DNA from 3 places in the Bradyrhizobium sp. HKCCYLRH2047 genome. Region 2 is predicted to be linked to each of the others. Evidence: predicted binding sites of a transcription regulator. Region 2 holds the regulator's gene; each other region holds the start of a gene.
The links. Region 2 encodes PhoB, which activates phosphate uptake and scavenging genes when phosphate is short. Its sites were predicted from a motif close to TGTCATNNANCTGTCAT; they were not measured.
Positions count from the first base shown of each region.

Region 1 (5,177 bases), on a different contig from region 2:
GAGATAGGACGTCAGCGCCGGCCCGCAGGGAAAATGCACGATCTGCACGTCGTCGCCCGGACTGTAGAGCAGCTCGTTCGGCGTTGCCGTGTCCTCGACCAGATTCGGCGAGATCAGCGCGTAGTCGGCCGGACTGAGCCGCCGCAGCAGGTTGTTGTAGGGCCGTTCCCGGCTCAACGTGGTCACACCCTGGCTCAGCATCGTCATCCCCCGTGCGCAACGCATGTGCGTGATCCGTGCTCCTTGTGTTCACAAGTGCACCGACAGAGGAACTCTGATATGCTGCCTTGGTTCCAGGAACCCGCCAGCGCGCTCGAGAGGAGGCGCCGGCCGCGGGGTCCGTCCCTCCTCCTGGAACCCGCAGATCCCATGACCAGCTCGCAATCAGGCGTGCCCGAGTTCTATCAGCATGTGCTGGTCGTCGAAGACGACCCCATCATTGCGCTCGGATTGGAAGACACGATCACCGACCTCGGCGTTCCCGACATCAGGATCGCAGCCGACGTCGCCACCGCGCTCGCCATGATCGCCGAGCGCGTCCCGCAATTCGCACTCCTCGATGTCGGCCTGGTCCGCGAGAAGAGCTTTGCGATTGCCGAGCGGCTGGCGGCGCTCGGCATTCCCTTCGCATTCTCGACCGGTTATGGCGCCGACCGCGTGCCGGCCGCATTCGCCGACCGGCCGCGGCTGCCGAAGCCGTGCCCGACCGAGGCGCTGGAGGCCGTGCTGCGGCGACGCGATTAGTTGCCGTCGCAGCACGCGATCGTGTTGCCGCCGAGCAACAAGACCTCAGCCGAGCTTCGGATCGAGCGTGGTCGACCACAGCGCGACGTCGGCGCGATCTCGCAGGGTCACGGTCATCTGGCCCGTTGCGCCTTCGATCTTGACGTGGCCGAAGAACTGCATCCCGGCCGATGGCGGCAGGTTCTGCTTGTCGAGGCCGGGCGCCTTGATGAAGCGCACCTCGGGGCCGAAGGTGTTGTCGAGTTCGTTCGGACCGAACGTGCCGGCATGCAACGGACCGGAGACGAACTCCCAGAACGGCTCGAAGTCCTGGAACTGCGCCTTGTTCGGATCGTAATAATGCGCGGCCGCGTAGTGCACGTCCGCCGTCAGCCACACCGTGTTCTGGATCGGCGCCGTCTTGATGAAGCGCAGGATCTCGGCAATCTCGAGCTCGCGGCCGCGCGCCGGGCCGTCACCCTGGGCGATGGCTTCCGAGCCCTTCTTGTTGGCCGCGTCGTCATAGACGATGATGCTGAGCGGCATGTCGGAGGCGATCACCTTCCAGGTCGCGCGCGAATTGAGCAGCGCCTGCTTCAGCCAGCGCATCTGCTCCGGCCCGATGAAGTAGGACGCCGGGCCATATTTGTCCTCGAGATTGGGACCGTTGGCGCCGCGGTAGCTGCGCTCGTCGAGCACGAACACGTCGAGATGCGGACCGTAGTTGATGGTGCGATAGACGCGGCCCGGCTCGATGATGCTCTCGCGCATCGGATACATCTCGTGGAAGGCGCGCGCCGCGCGGGCCGCGAGCAGCTGGATGTTGCGCTCCTTGTAGCTCGCCGGCAGCTCCTTGGAAGCCGACCAGTTGTTGGTGACCTCATGATCGTCCCACTGCACGAAGATCGGCACCTCGGCATTGAAGGCGCGAACGTTCTCGTCGAGGAAATTGTATTTGTGGGCGGCTCGGAATTCGTCGAGCGTCTCGGCGACCTTGGCCTTCTCTTCCACGGTGAGGTTCTTCCACACCTTGTTGTCCGGCAGCTTTACCTCGGACTTGATCGGGCCGTCGGCATAGATGGTGTCGCCGGAATGCAGGAAGAAATCCGGGCGGTGCTTCTTCATCGTCGCAAAGGTGAACATGCCGCCATCATCGGGATTGATGCCCCAGCCCTGCCCCGCCACATCCCCGCCCCAGACGAACGAGACGTCGCGCTTGTTGCCGGGCGCGGTGCGGAAGCGGCCGGCCACGGCCTCGCTTTCGACCGCGGTATGCGACAGGTCGCGGAACTTGACGCGGTAGAAGATGTCCTGGCCGCTCGGCAGGCCTTCGATCAGCATCTTGGCCGTGAAGTCGCTCTCCGGAAGCGCGGCGATCGCTGGCAGCGCCCGCGCGTCCTTGAACGATTCGGTGGTCGCCACCTCGACCAGCATCTGCGACGGCCGGTCGGCGCGCGCCCAGACCACGCCGCCATCCATGCCGACGTCGCCGGACTGCACGCCATGCGTGATCTGCGGCCGGTCGGCGGCGCGGCTCAGATAGGGCATCGCCAGCGTAGAGACGCCGGCGGCGGCGGCCGTCGACAGGAAGCGGCGGCGGGACAGGGCTGTGTGCGGTCGAGGAATGCGAAGCGTCATGCGGATCTCCTGGTCGGATCGCGCGCGGGAGCAGGCGCGAGCCACGGCCCGGCAGACCTAGGAAAGATTGATGACGCTGGAATTACAATCGCGCCCCGGCCGGCGCGTGACACGGCCGCAGCGCAAGCGTGATCCGACCTCAGGTCCCGGCGGCCCGCAACTGCGCGCCGGTTCGCTGCAGATTGGCGGGCATGCTCATCAGGATGAGCTTGCGATCGGCGACCGCGTTGTGGAACTGCTCGAGCGCGATGTTGAATGCGGTCAACGCCGCGTGCTCGATAGCACCGTCCTCGAAGCAGGTCAGCGTGTTGCGCAGGATCTCGTCGGCCTCGCTCTGCAGCAGGTCGAGCTCCTCCGTCGAATCGCTCTTGCGCGCGATGGTGATCATTTCGAGCAGGCGATCGCGCAGCGAGCTGTTGATGGTGCGTTCGTCGCGCTTGAGATAGCCGGCGAACCAGGCGCCGGCCGAGCCCATCGCCGACAGCGCCATCAGGCTCCACCAGATGTAGTCGCTGTAGCGGTCGAGGAAGGTCTTCTCCTCGCCGTCGACGAACGCCGCCGCGCCGGGATGAGCGGGGATCGCCGCGTCCTTGTCGGTGTCCGGCGTCTCGATCTTGGCGGCAAGCGGAAATTCCGACAGCAATTGTTGGCGCACCGAGAACAGCTGATGCGTAAACGTCGAGACCGTCGATTCGGCGAGGCCCTTGCGTGCCACGATGTGGTGATTGAAGCTGATCGTCTTCACTTCATCTTCGGGGCGATCGGGCGCCCCGCCGAACGCGCCGGCCGGAATCTCGGTAGCCTCGTATTCAGGATGGTTCTGTGCGATGGCGGCGGCGGAATCGATGGCCAGGAAGGTCGGAGGCCCGCCTTCCTTGGTGGCGGCGGCGATCGCATCCGTCGTGATCTTGCTGTTGATGGGACCGGCCGCCAGATAGACATCCGCCCTCTGGCTTCGGACCGCTTCGGCGGCCTCGGTTATCGGGAACTGGACGATCTCGACCTTGCTGGCGTCGACGCCATACTGGCGCAGGATGACCTTCAGCAGGTTCGCGTTCGCCGGCGTCCGGCCGATGATGCCGACCTTGTGGCCCGCGAGCTGCGAGATCTTCGTGATCTTGGCGCCGCCTTTGCGGTTCTTGCCCTTGCCGGACGAGGGCACCCAGAGGACGACGACGTTCTTGCGCAGCGTCGCCACCGCCTGTGCGTTCTTTGGGACCTCCAGGTCACCCCGCACGATGGCAAGATCCACCTTGGTGGCGGCCAGCGCCTGCGCGCTCTCGGCGGCGCCCTCGGTCGGAACCGGCCGCAGCCTGACGGAGGCGTGCGACTGGGAAAAGGCCTGGGTCAGGGCCTGGACGACCTTCAGGTCGTCGCTGTTGGGCGGACCGACCGCGATCTTGAGCACCACGGGACGCATCGCAAAATAGTAGGCACCCGTCAAAGCGCCGACGACCGCGAGGATCCCGGCGATGACGATGAACACGGCAGGGCGCATCCGTGAGCGCTGCGCTGGCGTGGTCTGAGTATCGACCAGATCCCGTCCTCCGGTGGTCCCAGGCCCGGGCGATGCCACAGGCGGCTTCGTCTGGCCACGTCGTCCTTCGATAGAGCTGAACTGTAGCAAATTTCTTGTCCGCCCGGGGTGACATCTGCGTCATGGTTACCATCGCACCAGCCACCGGGGGATCGGGACAGGTCCGAGCCCCTCCGGCAACGGCCTGTGACAAGGCTCTGATCGGGCGGACCCCGGCGCGATCCGGCTGGAGGTAGACCCCGCAATCGCCCGGATGTTGCCACGTGTCCGGTCGATTGCACCACGAGAGGAGATCGAGATGCCGCAACGATTGTCGGCGGAGGCACGCGCCACTGCCTTGCGGGAGCTTCCCGGCTGGTCCGAGGCGGTGGGCCGTGAGGCCATCGCCCGCACGTTCACATTCACAGACTTCAACGAAGCCTTCGGCTTCATGACCCGCGTCGCCCTGGTCGCCGAAAAGGCTGACCATCATCCCGAGTGGCGCAACGTCTACCGCACCGTCGAGGTGGTCCTCACGACCCATGACGCCGGCGGCGTGACCCTGCGCGACATCGAGCTCGCCAAGGCGATGAACGCGATCGCCGCGACGATGCGCGGCTGAGGCCTTGGCGACGACGGCACGCGCCTTGCGGCCGGCGTCGCCATCACCACATCCGAGGGCGAGGACCGCGCCCCCGGCGCCGTCTGGAACCGGAGATCGGACATCATGTCGGATGCGACCGACTACAGCGTTGGCTTCGAGCCCGCGGAGCGGCTGGCCCGGGATCGCGAGACCCTTCGCCGTCGTTTCTGGATCAAGTTCAAGAAGGTTGTCGCGCGGTTGCCATTCGCCGAGGAGCTGCTTGCGGCGTATTACTGCGCCTTCGACAAGGAGACACCCCGGCACGTACAGGTCGCCCTGCTCGGCGCCATCGCCTACTTCGTCGTGCCGTTCGACTTCATGCCTGACGTGCTGCCCATCCTCGGCTTCACCGACGACGCGGCGGTGCTCGCCACCGCCATCCGCATGGTCGCCTCGAACATCACGCCCGACCATCATGCCGCCGCCCGCGCCGTACTCGCGCGGCTGGCGGCAGACAAGAACGCTGACGTCGCGAAGGACGGCGAGACGATCGGCTGACGACGGCTCCGGCCGGGCAAGCCGGGCGCCCGCAGTCAGCGCCTCGGAAGGGCGCAAAAGCAAAAAGCCCCGCATCCGCGGGGCTTTTCTCTTGATGGGACGTCGTCGAACGCTCCGAGCTCAGCGCTGGCCGCGCGCCTGGGCGCGGGCGCTGCCGGT
Region 1 covers NZ_JBNPUM010000001.1:236,587-241,763, forward strand. The annotation lists gene ACQR1D_RS01105 (Crp/Fnr family transcriptional regulator) at 1-201, opposite strand, end outside; gene ACQR1D_RS01110 (response regulator) at 370-744, shown strand; gene ACQR1D_RS01115 (alkaline phosphatase D family protein) at 790-2,361, opposite strand; gene ACQR1D_RS01120 (TAXI family TRAP transporter solute-binding subunit) at 2,501-3,847, opposite strand; gene ACQR1D_RS01125 (4a-hydroxytetrahydrobiopterin dehydratase) at 4,197-4,499, shown strand; gene ACQR1D_RS01130 (YkvA family protein) at 4,605-5,018, shown strand; gene ACQR1D_RS01135 (TAXI family TRAP transporter solute-binding subunit) at 5,139-5,177, opposite strand, start outside.
Region 1: a site for PhoB is predicted at 2,432-2,448, ahead of ACQR1D_RS01115 (alkaline phosphatase D family protein). Genes of this name have one in related genera too.

Region 2 (5,177 bases):
CGCCCTCGATCATCATCGGCCTGTTCATCTATGGCGCTGTCGTGGTGCCGATGGGCGGCTTCTCGGCGCTCGCAGGCTCGCTGGCGCTGGCGGTCATTGTCATCCCCGTGGTGCTGCGCACCACCGAGGACATGCTGCTGCTGGTGCCCAACCCGCTGCGTGAGGCGGCCTCGGCGCTCGGCCTGCCGCGATCGCTGGTGATCCGGCGCATCGCCTATCGCGCGGCGCGCTCGGGCCTGATCACCGGCGTGCTGCTGGCCACCGCCCGCGTCGCCGGCGAGACCGCGCCCTTGCTGTTCACTGCGCTGTCGAACCAGTTCTGGAGCCTCAGCCTCTCCAAGACGATGGCCAACCTGCCCGTCACCATCAACAACTTCGTCCAGAGCCCCTATGCCTATTGGAAGCAGCTGGCCTGGAGCGGAGCCCTTCTGATCACTCTGGCCGTGCTCGCCCTGAATGTCAGTGCACGCATTCTCGGCGCCGAGAGGAACGCAAAATGACCGACCTGTCCGTATCCGTCAGCCAGCCCAATCCCGCCGCGCTGAACGGCAAGGTTTTGCCGGAAGCCCCCGCCAAGGTGACCGCGCGCAACCTGAACTTCTATTACGGCGATCACCACGCGCTGAAGAACATCAACCTGTCGCTGGGGACCAACCGCGTCACCGCGTTCATCGGCCCGTCCGGCTGCGGCAAGTCGACCCTGCTGCGCATCTTCAACCGGATGTACGATCTCTACCCGGGCCAGCGCGCCGTTGGCCAGCTCATGCTGGACAACACCAACATCCTCGATCCCAAGCTCGACCTCAACCTGCTGCGTGCCCGTGTCGGCATGGTGTTCCAGAAGCCGACGCCGTTCCCGATGACGATCTACGAGAACATCGCCTTCGGCATCCGGCTGTATGAGAAGATCTCCAAGTCGGAGATGGACGACCGGGTCGAGAAGGCACTGCGCGGCGGCGCGTTGTGGAACGAGGTCAAGGACAAGCTCAACGCTTCGGGCCTGTCGCTGTCAGGCGGCCAGCAGCAGCGGCTGTGCATTGCGCGCACCGTGGCGGTCCGGCCGGAGGTGATCCTGTTCGACGAGCCGTGCTCGGCGCTCGATCCGATCTCGACCGCCAAGGTCGAGGAGCTGATCCAGGAGCTCGCCGAAAACTATACGATCGCCATCGTGACGCATAACATGCAGCAGGCGGCGCGCGTCTCCGACAAGACCGCCTTCATGTATCTCGGCGAGCTGATCGAGTTCGACGACACCAGCAAGATCTTCACCTCGCCGAGCGATCGGCGGACCCAGGATTACATCACCGGCCGGTTCGGCTGACGCCGACGACATTGACTTCAGGAGATCATCATGGCCAGTGAACATACCGCCAAGGCGTTCGACAGCGATCTGCAGGATCTCACCCGGCTGGTGTCGGAAATGGGCGGCCTCGCCGAGCGTCTGATCGTCGATTCCGTCGATGCGCTGGTGCGGCGCGACATCGCACTCGGCCAGAAGGTGGTCGCCACCGACGCCGAGGTCGACAAGCTGCAGCGCATCATCGAGGAGCGCGCCGTTCTTACCATCGCCCGGCGACAGCCGATGGCGGTCGACCTGCGCGAGATCGTCGGTGCGATGCGGGTCGCCACCGATCTGGAGCGCATCGGCGATCTCGCCAAGAACATCGGCAAGCGCGTCGCGGCGCTGGAGAGCGACTTCCATCCGCTCAAGCTGATCCGCGGGCTCGAGCACATGACCGACCTGGTGCAGTCGCAGGTCAAGACGGTGCTGGACGCCTATGCCGCGCACGATTTGCCGGCGGCGATGACGGTGTGGAAGGGCGACGAGGAGGTCGACGCCATCTGCACCTCGCTGTTCCGCGAACTCCTGACCTACATGATGGAGGATCCGCGCAACATCTCGTTCTGCATCCATCTGATGTTCTGCGCCAAGAACATCGAGCGCATCGGCGATCACGCGACCAACATCGCGGAGACCGTCTTCTATATGATCGAAGGCCAGCAGATCATGGACAAGCGCCCGAAGGGCGACATGACGAGCTTCGCATCGACGATCCCCGGCAACTGAGAGAGACGGTTCTGACATGGGCGCCCGAATTCTGGTGGTGGAGGACGAGGAGGCGCTGACGACGCTCCTGCGCTACAACCTCGAGGCCGAAGGCTACGAGGTCGAGACGGTGGCGCGCGGAGACGAGGCCGACACACGGCTGAAGGAGCGCGTTCCCGATCTCGTCGTGCTCGACTGGATGCTGCCGGGCCTGTCCGGCATCGAGCTGTGCCGCCGCCTGCGGGCGCGGTCCGAGACCCGGCAATTGCCGATCATCATGCTCACCGCGCGCGGCGAGGAGAGCGAGCGCGTGCGCGGCCTCGCGACCGGCGCCGACGACTACATCGTCAAGCCGTTCTCGGTGCCGGAGCTGCTGGCGCGCGTGAAGGGCCTGCTGCGGCGGGCGAGCCCGGAGCGGCTGGCGACCGTGCTGTCCTATGGCGACATCGAGCTCGACCGCGAGAAGCGCCGCGTGGCGCGCTCGGGACGGCCGATCGATCTCGGCCCGACCGAATACCGCCTGCTCGAGTTTTTCCTGGAGCATCCCGGCCGCGTGTTCAGCCGTGAGCAGCTGCTCGACAGCGTCTGGGGCCGCGACATCTATATCGACGAGCGCACGGTCGACGTCCATATCGGCCGCCTGCGCAAGCTGCTCAATCCGGGCCGCGAGCAGGACCCGATCCGCACCGTGCGCGGCGCCGGCTATGCGCTCGATGATCGCTTCGCCAAGAGCGAGCAGGTGTAAGGGGCGATCGGGCGTGAGGATGAAGCAGGTGTGAGGCGCGAGGGGGCCCGATTGAGGAGATCGCGGTCCGCTTTCGGCCACGCCGCCGCCGTCTTGATCGTGTCTGCTTCGTGGCCCGTCACGATGTTTCGGTCCCAGCGGACGCCCTTGATCAAGATCATCATCATATCTCTAGCCGTGCTGCTCGGCAGCGCGGCGGGCGCCGCGGCCGCCGAGCTCGAAGACGCGGTCGCCGCGGCGGGAAACGGACAGCACGCCGCGGCGATGCGCCGCCTGCTGCCGCTGGCCGCCAAGGGCGATGCGCGGGCGCAGTTCGACGTCGGCTTCATGGAGGCCTTCGGCTGGGGCCAACCGCGCAACCCCGCCGAGGCGCTGGCGTGGTATCGCAAGGCCGCCGATCAGGGCCTCGCCGTCGCCCAGCATTATCTCGGCATCGCCTATGTCAACGGCGAAGGTGTCGCGAGCAATTATGGCGAAGCCGGCCGCTGGTTCAGCCGCGCGGCAGCGCAGGGCTTCGCCCAGTCGCAATACATGCTGGGCCTGATGCTGCTCGACGGTCGCGGCGTGAAGCAGGACGTCGTGCAGGGCTACGCCTGGCTGGTGATGGCGGGTCGCAGCGGCGTGCGATCGGCCGGCCGCGACGTGCAGAGGGTCAAGCTGACCGAGCCGCAGCGCGTCCAGGCCCAGAGCGCCATTGCGGCCTGGCGGCCGAAGCCGGAATCGGCGGAGGCGGGCGTCGCCGCTCCGCGTCCGGAGCAACTGCTCGGGCTCGACCGCCACATCGGCGAGGTCGTCGATCCCACCTCGTGGCCGGCGTCGTCGATCGGCGTCGTCACCGTCGCGCAATACTCGACCGGCGGCTGGTGCACCGGCACTCTGGTCGCGCCGCGCGTCGTGCTCACCGCCGCGCATTGCGTGTTCAACGGCGTCGCGCAGGTCAGCCCCGGCAATGTCCGCTTCCTGGCCGGCATGAACAGGGGCACGCCGGCGGCATCGTCGGTCGCCGACAAGCTGATCGTGGCGCCGGACTTCGTCCCGACCCGGCACGACAGATGGTCGCTCGACCGCTCGCCCGCCGATTGGGCGCTGATCGTGCTGAAGGATGCGCTGCCGTCGAAGCCGGTCGCGGTCAAGGCGCTGACGCGCGAGGAACTGCAGGCTGCGACATCAGCCGGAACCATCTCCGAGATCGGCTACGGCCAGGAGCGCCGCTATTCGCCGACCGGCCAGCGCAATTGCAGCGCCGGCATGACCAGCGATGCCCGGCTGCTGACGGTGCATTGCCTCGCCAATTTCGGCTATTCGGGCTCGCCGATCCTGGCCGAGGTCGGCGGGCAGCCGACCGTTGTCGGCATCTTCTCGGCGTTCCACGAGGAGACCCGGCTGATGTTCGCCGCGCCCGCAAGCCAGTTCGAGGCCGTCGTGCGGCGCGAGATTGCGGCGCAGAGTGCCTCGGCGCGGTGAGGGGGAGGGGACGAGAGAGGTCCCGCCGCTGGTCACGATCTGTGCGCGACTGGATAGCGGGTTGCCAAGCGAGCGGGCGATCCGGCAAGTGCAGCCGATTTTTTCCTGTAGCTTTCGCCTGCAGCGGGGCTTTACCGAACTGGCCTGGCTCTTGCTATAGTTCGAGTATGACGATTGTTCCAATTGATCATCCTCGTGCCCCGCGGCTGCTGTGGTGGCGGTCGCAGCCCGGCAGGACCGTTGCGCTCGTCGCTGGGCTGGTCGCGGCCAATGCGGTGGCCTGGGCCTGGGCATTCGCGCTCTACGCCGACCGGCCCGCCATCGTCGGCACCGCGATGCTGGCCTGGTTGCTCGGACTGCGCCATGCCGTCGATGCGGACCACATCGCGGCGATCGACAATGTGGTGCGGAAGCTCGTGCAGGACGGTCGCGCCCCGCGCGCCGCCGGCCTCTATTTTGCGCTCGGCCATTCCAGCGTCGTCGTCATCGCCACCATCGTGGTGAGCCTGGTGGCCGGCGCAGATCTGTTGAGTGAGGACAGCGCCATCCGTGCGATCGGCGGCACCATCGGCACCTCGGTCTCCGCAGGCTTCCTGCTGCTGATCGCCTTCGCGAATCTGGTGCTGTTCGTGAACCTCTGGCGCCGCCCATCCCACCCCCATTCCGACATGGATGCCGCCGGTAGCGCCGGGCGGGGCCTGCTCATTCGTCTGCTGCGGCCGGTGCTCCGCGTCGTGTCCCGCGCCTGGCACATGTACCCGCTCGGCTTCCTGTTCGGCCTCGGCTTCGACACCGCCAGCGAAATCGGGCTGCTCAGCCTGTCGGCGACCGAGGCGGCGCGCGGGGCGAGCCTGGCGCATGTGCTCGTATTCCCGGCGCTGTTCGCCGCGGCGATGGCCACCGTCGACACCGCCGACAGCA
Region 2 covers NZ_JBNPUM010000008.1:216,803-221,979, forward strand. The annotation lists gene pstA (phosphate ABC transporter permease PstA) at 1-500, shown strand, start outside; gene pstB (phosphate ABC transporter ATP-binding protein PstB) at 497-1,321, shown strand; gene phoU (phosphate signaling complex protein PhoU) at 1,352-2,068, shown strand; gene phoB (phosphate regulon transcriptional regulator PhoB) at 2,085-2,792, shown strand; gene ACQR1D_RS20420 (trypsin-like serine protease) at 2,940-4,256, shown strand; gene ACQR1D_RS20425 (HoxN/HupN/NixA family nickel/cobalt transporter) at 4,424-5,177, shown strand, end outside.

Region 3 (5,177 bases), on a different contig from region 2:
GAAGCGCTACGCCGACGTGTTCAAGGGCGACACCAACTGGCGCAAGATCAAGACCGTCGAGAGCGAGACCTATCGCTGGAACATGTCGTCGACCTACGTGCAGAACCCGCCGTATTTCGAGGGCATGAAGAAGGAGCCGGAGCCGATCAAGGACATCGTCGAGGCCCGTGTGCTGGCGCTGTTCGGCGACAAGATCACCACCGACCACATCTCGCCGGCCGGTTCGATCAAGCTGACCTCGCCCGCCGGCAAGTTCCTCAGCGAGCACCAGGTCCGCCCGGCCGACTTCAACCAGTACGGCACCCGCCGCGGCAATCACGAGATCATGATGCGCGGCACCTTCGCCAACATCCGCATCAAGAACTTCATGCTCAAGGGTGCCGACGGCAACATTCCCGAGGGCGGCCTGACCAAGCACTGGCCAGACGGCGAGCAGATGTCGATCTACGACGCCGCGATGAAGTATCAGGAAGAGGGCGTGCCGCTGGTGGTGTTCGCCGGCGCCGAATACGGCAACGGCTCATCGCGCGACTGGGCCGCCAAAGGTACCCGGCTGCTCGGCGTCCGCGCCGTGATCTGCCAGAGCTTCGAGCGCATCCATCGCTCCAACCTGGTCGGTATGGGCGTGCTGCCGCTCACCTTCCAGGAAGGCACGTCCTGGTCCTCGCTCGGCCTCAAGGGCGACGAGAAGGTTACCATCAAGGGCCTGCAGGGCGACCTGAAGCCGCGCCAAACCCTGACCGCCGAGATCGTCTCGGCCGACGGTGCGGCGCAGCAGGTGCCGCTGCTCTGCCGGATCGATACGCTCGACGAGCTCGACTACTACCGCAACGGCGGCATCCTGCACTACGTGCTGCGCAAGCTCGCCGCTTAACCAAAGCGCGATGCGACAGTTTGGCTCACTCTGAAGTGAGTAGCGGGTGATGAAGGAGGCGGCCTATGACAAAGGCCGCCTCCTTTGCATTTTCGGTTTGTTAACTACGAGGACGGCATCGCAGATGCAGTGATGCGCAGGGCGCAGCGGACGGTGGTCCAGACGGGACAGTGGCGATGAGTGGACAGATGTCGTGGTGGTCGCGCGCAGCGCTGAGTGTCTGTGCGGTCATCGCTTTCGTCCGGCCAGCCGCATCCGATCCCCGTGCGGTGATCGAACTCTTCACCTCTCAAGGCTGTTCGTCCTGCCCGCCGGCTGACAAGATCCTCGGCGAGCTCGCCAGAGATCCTTCGGTCATCGCGTTGTCGCTGCCGATCGACTACTGGGACTATCTCGGCTGGAAGGACACGCTGGCCGACTCCCGCTTCACGGCCCGGCAGCGGGCCTATTCTCGTGCGCGCGGGGACCGCGAGGTCTATACGCCGCAGGCGGTGATCAACGGCTCTGTGCATGTGATCGGCAGCGACCGCGAGGCGATCGAAGGCGCGATCGAGGAAACCGTCCAGGGCGGCGCGGTGATGTCGGTGCCGGTGAGGCTGTCGGTCGACGGCCAGGAGCTCTCCGTCTCGGTCGCCGCGGCCAGCGAGCATGCGCCGCGCCGGCACGGCGAGGTCTGGGTCTGCTCGATCTCGCGTGTGGTCCCGATCTCGGTCGGGCGCGGCGAGAACAGCGGCCGCGACCTGACCTATTACAACGTCGTTCGCGGTCTCCAGAAGCTGGGTGACTGGACCGGGTCGCCGGTCAGCTGGAGCGTGCCGCTGGAGAAGATCGCCCGCGAGGGCGTCGATGGCACCGTCGTCTATGTGCAGGACGGCAGTCGCGACCGCCCTGGGCCGATGCTCGGCGCCGCCTTTTCCGAGTTGCCGTTGGGCGGACGGGCTTCAGCAACGGCGCGTGGTCCCGAGCGCTGATTTTCCGTCGTCCCGATCTTCGTTTTCGCTGACCTGCGTGAGGCGCGTCACGTCCGTGCGACGGCGCGCCGCGACATCTTCCGGCAGCTCACGCCAGAAAAGCAAAAGGACCAACTTGCGTTGGCCCTTTGCCTTACTTGTGAATAGACCCGATCCTGACGACCCCGGGGGGCTGGGGGCTGAGGAATCCGGAACCGAAAGGACCGGGCCAACGCACACGAATCTTATGCCGAAGGTCGGGGGCGGTCGGTGGGCGGAAAGACGGCGCGATTATGATTCCGCTAACGATCCCGTGACGCTTGCGTGTTCGCGGAACTGATGACCTCGCAGGCTCGGTCGAACTTCAACAACGAAAACGGCCCCTTGCGGCTTCTGCCGGATGGCGCGATCATGTCACACAGATGACAGGAGGACGCCAATGAACCTCACGCCGGAGGACGCCGACCCCAGCGAGAACCGCGCGGCGGCGCGCAGTGCGGCCGCAGCGCCGAACCGGGTGACGTTCGACCGCCTGGAGCTGAACCGCATCCTGAACCTCTACGGTCGCATGGTCGCCGACGGTGAGTGGCGCGACTATTCGATCGACTTCCTGCGTGACCGGGCCGTCTTCTCCGTGTTTCGCCGGGCGTCCGAGGTGCCGATCTACCGCATCGAGAAGGATCCGCGTCTCGCACGCAAGCAGGGCATGTACAGCGTGATCTCGGCCACCGGGCTGATCCTGCGCCGCGGCCACGAGCTTGAGCGCGTGTTGCTGGCGATCGCGCCGAAGCCGGCGCTGGTCTGATCCGACCCGCCGGGTGATCACGACATTTCGACCGGCGTCGCTTACGCCGGGACGTCGCTGCTCCCGGCCCCGAGCGGGCGCTGCATCATGACGGTATCGAGCCAGCGGCCGAATTTCAGGCCGACGCTCGGGTGGGTGCCGATCATCTGGAAGCCGCAGGCGGTATGCAGCCCGACCGAGCCGGCATTGGCGGAGTCGCCGATGACGGCGATCATCTGGCGAAAGCCTCCCTCCTCACAGGCGTCGATCAGCCGCCGCATCAGTCGCATCCCGATGCCGCGACGCTGGCTGGCGGGAGCGAGATAGACCGAGTTCTCCACCGTGAAGCGATAGGCAGGGCGGGGCCGGTAGGGCCCGGCATAGGCATAGCCCACCACCTCTCCGTCCAGCAGGGCGGCGAAATAGGGGAAGCCGCCGTCGCGGAGCGCCCGGAAGCGGCGCGTCATCTCCGCCAGATCCGGAGGGTCGAGCTCGAAGGTGGCCGTGCCCTCGCGGACGGCCTGGCCGTAGATGGCGGTGATGGCCGGGAGGTCGGCCTCCTGGGTGGGCCGGATTTCAATGTTCGACATGGGGTGCAAGCATACCCATGCGGACGCGGCGATCAATCCGGCCTCGCGGCATGGCTGTCGCTGCCGCTTTGCGCCGGTCGCAATCGGGTTTGTGCAAACGAAAAGCCCCGGCGGTGAGGCCGGGGCTTCGAAGGTCGCTCGTTCGAGCGGTTGGATCAGTCGCGCTGTCCGAGCAGCTGCAGCAGCAGCGTGAACAGGTTGATGAAGTTCAGGTACAGCGACAGCGCGCCGGTGATCGCTGCGCGCTCGGCGATGTCGCCGCCCGCGGAGGCGTAGCCGTAGATGTACTCGTTCTTCAGGCGCTGCGTATCCCAGGCGGTCAGGCCGGCGAACACGAACACGCCGATCACCGAGACGATGAACTGCAGCATCGAGCTCGCCAGGAACAGGTTCACCAGGCTCGCCAGCACGATGCCGATCAGGCCCATGAACAGGAACGAGCCCATGCCCGTCATGTCACGCTTGGTCGTGTAGCCGTAGAGGCTCAGCGCGCCGAACGTCGCCGCGGTGATGAAGAACACCCGCACGATCGAGGTGTGGGTGTACACCAGAAAGATCGACGACAGCGAGATGCCCATCAAGGCCGAAAACACCCAGAACAGGAGTTGAGCGGTCGACGGCGCGAGGCGGTTGATGCCGGCCGAGATCGCGAACACCATGACCAGAGGGGCCAGGATGAACAGCCACTTCAACGGGCTCACGAACATCGCGTAGCCGAACTGCGTCAGATAGGCGTTGCCGAACTTGAACACGCCGGCCGCCGGATCGCCGGTCACCGACGCCATGTAGACGCCGAGCGCCGCGAGGCCGGTGATGGCCAGGCCGATGCTCATGTAATTGTAGATGCGCAGCATGTAGGCGCGCAGACCGGCGTCGACGGTCGCGGCATCGGCGCGCCCGGCCACCCGGCCAAAGGGTGAAGCATAGTTGCGGTTGAGGTCCGACATGGTCGAATTCCCGTTGGTTGCCCGGCAGCCCGATCCTGGCAGGACCTTCAGCCGGTTCTCGAAAAACCCTATCTCATACCCGCTGCCATCGATATTAAATTTGCGTCATCGGCAAATTCGCCATCTTTGGCAGGTCTCTGAGCCCATTCCCTAGATGGGAAACTAGCATATCCGCCGCAAGCTTCCACGCGCGGCTGAATGTCGCTCCGAACGCGTCTCAGCCGTATAAATCGCGTTAACCGTGCGGCATGAGCGCGCAAGCGCTCGATCAAGCCGCTAGAGATTCCGAAGAACCGTCGCCGGCTTCTGGTTCAGCGCGAGCAGGGTGCCGGCCAGTCCGAGGCCGACGGTCACGATCAGCGCCGCCAAGACGACCAGCGCGGCGCTGCCCGCCTGCCAGGCGAAGCTCAAGGTCATCAGCCGGGTCACGATCAGCCAAGCGGAGACCGAGCCGGCGATGACGCCGAACGCGGCGGTGGCAAACCCGATCATCAGATATTCGAGCGCGTAGGCGCCGAGCAGCCGCAGCCGCGTCGCGCCCAGGGTCTTCAGGATGACCGCGTCGTAGACCCGGTGGCGGTGGCCGGCGGCCAGTGCGCCGCCGAGCACCAGGATGGCCGAGATCAAGGTCACCGCGCTGGCGCCGCGGATGGCGAGCGCGAGGTTGGAGACCACCGAGCCCACGGTCTCCATCACCTCTCGGACCCGCACGCTGGTCACCATCGGGAAGGCGTCGGCCACCTTGCGGATGACACGGGCATCCTCGGCGGCATCGGAGCGCGCTTCGGTCAGGGTCGCGACATGGGTGTGCGGCGCGCCCTTGAAGGCATTCGGGGAGAACACCAGCACGAAGTTGATGCCGAGCCCCTGCCAGTCGATGGTGCGCATGTTGCCGATCCGCGCCGTGATATCGCGTCCGAGCACGTTGACGACGATGTCGTCACCGAGCTTGAGGCCGAGGCCGTCGGCGATGCGCTTCTCGATCGAGACCAGCGGCGGTCCGCTGTAGGTCTCGCTCCACCACTCGCCCTC
Region 3 covers NZ_JBNPUM010000001.1:109,897-115,073, reverse strand. The annotation lists gene acnA (aconitate hydratase AcnA) at 1-874, shown strand, start outside; gene ACQR1D_RS00510 (DUF1223 domain-containing protein) at 1,063-1,845, shown strand; gene ACQR1D_RS00505 (DUF2794 domain-containing protein) at 2,264-2,629, shown strand; gene ACQR1D_RS00500 (GNAT family N-acetyltransferase) at 2,671-3,198, opposite strand; gene ACQR1D_RS00495 (Bax inhibitor-1/YccA family protein) at 3,354-4,145, opposite strand; gene ACQR1D_RS00490 (ABC transporter permease) at 4,422-5,177, opposite strand, start outside.
Region 3: a site for PhoB is predicted at 2,236-2,252, ahead of ACQR1D_RS00505 (DUF2794 domain-containing protein). Genes of this name have one in related genera too.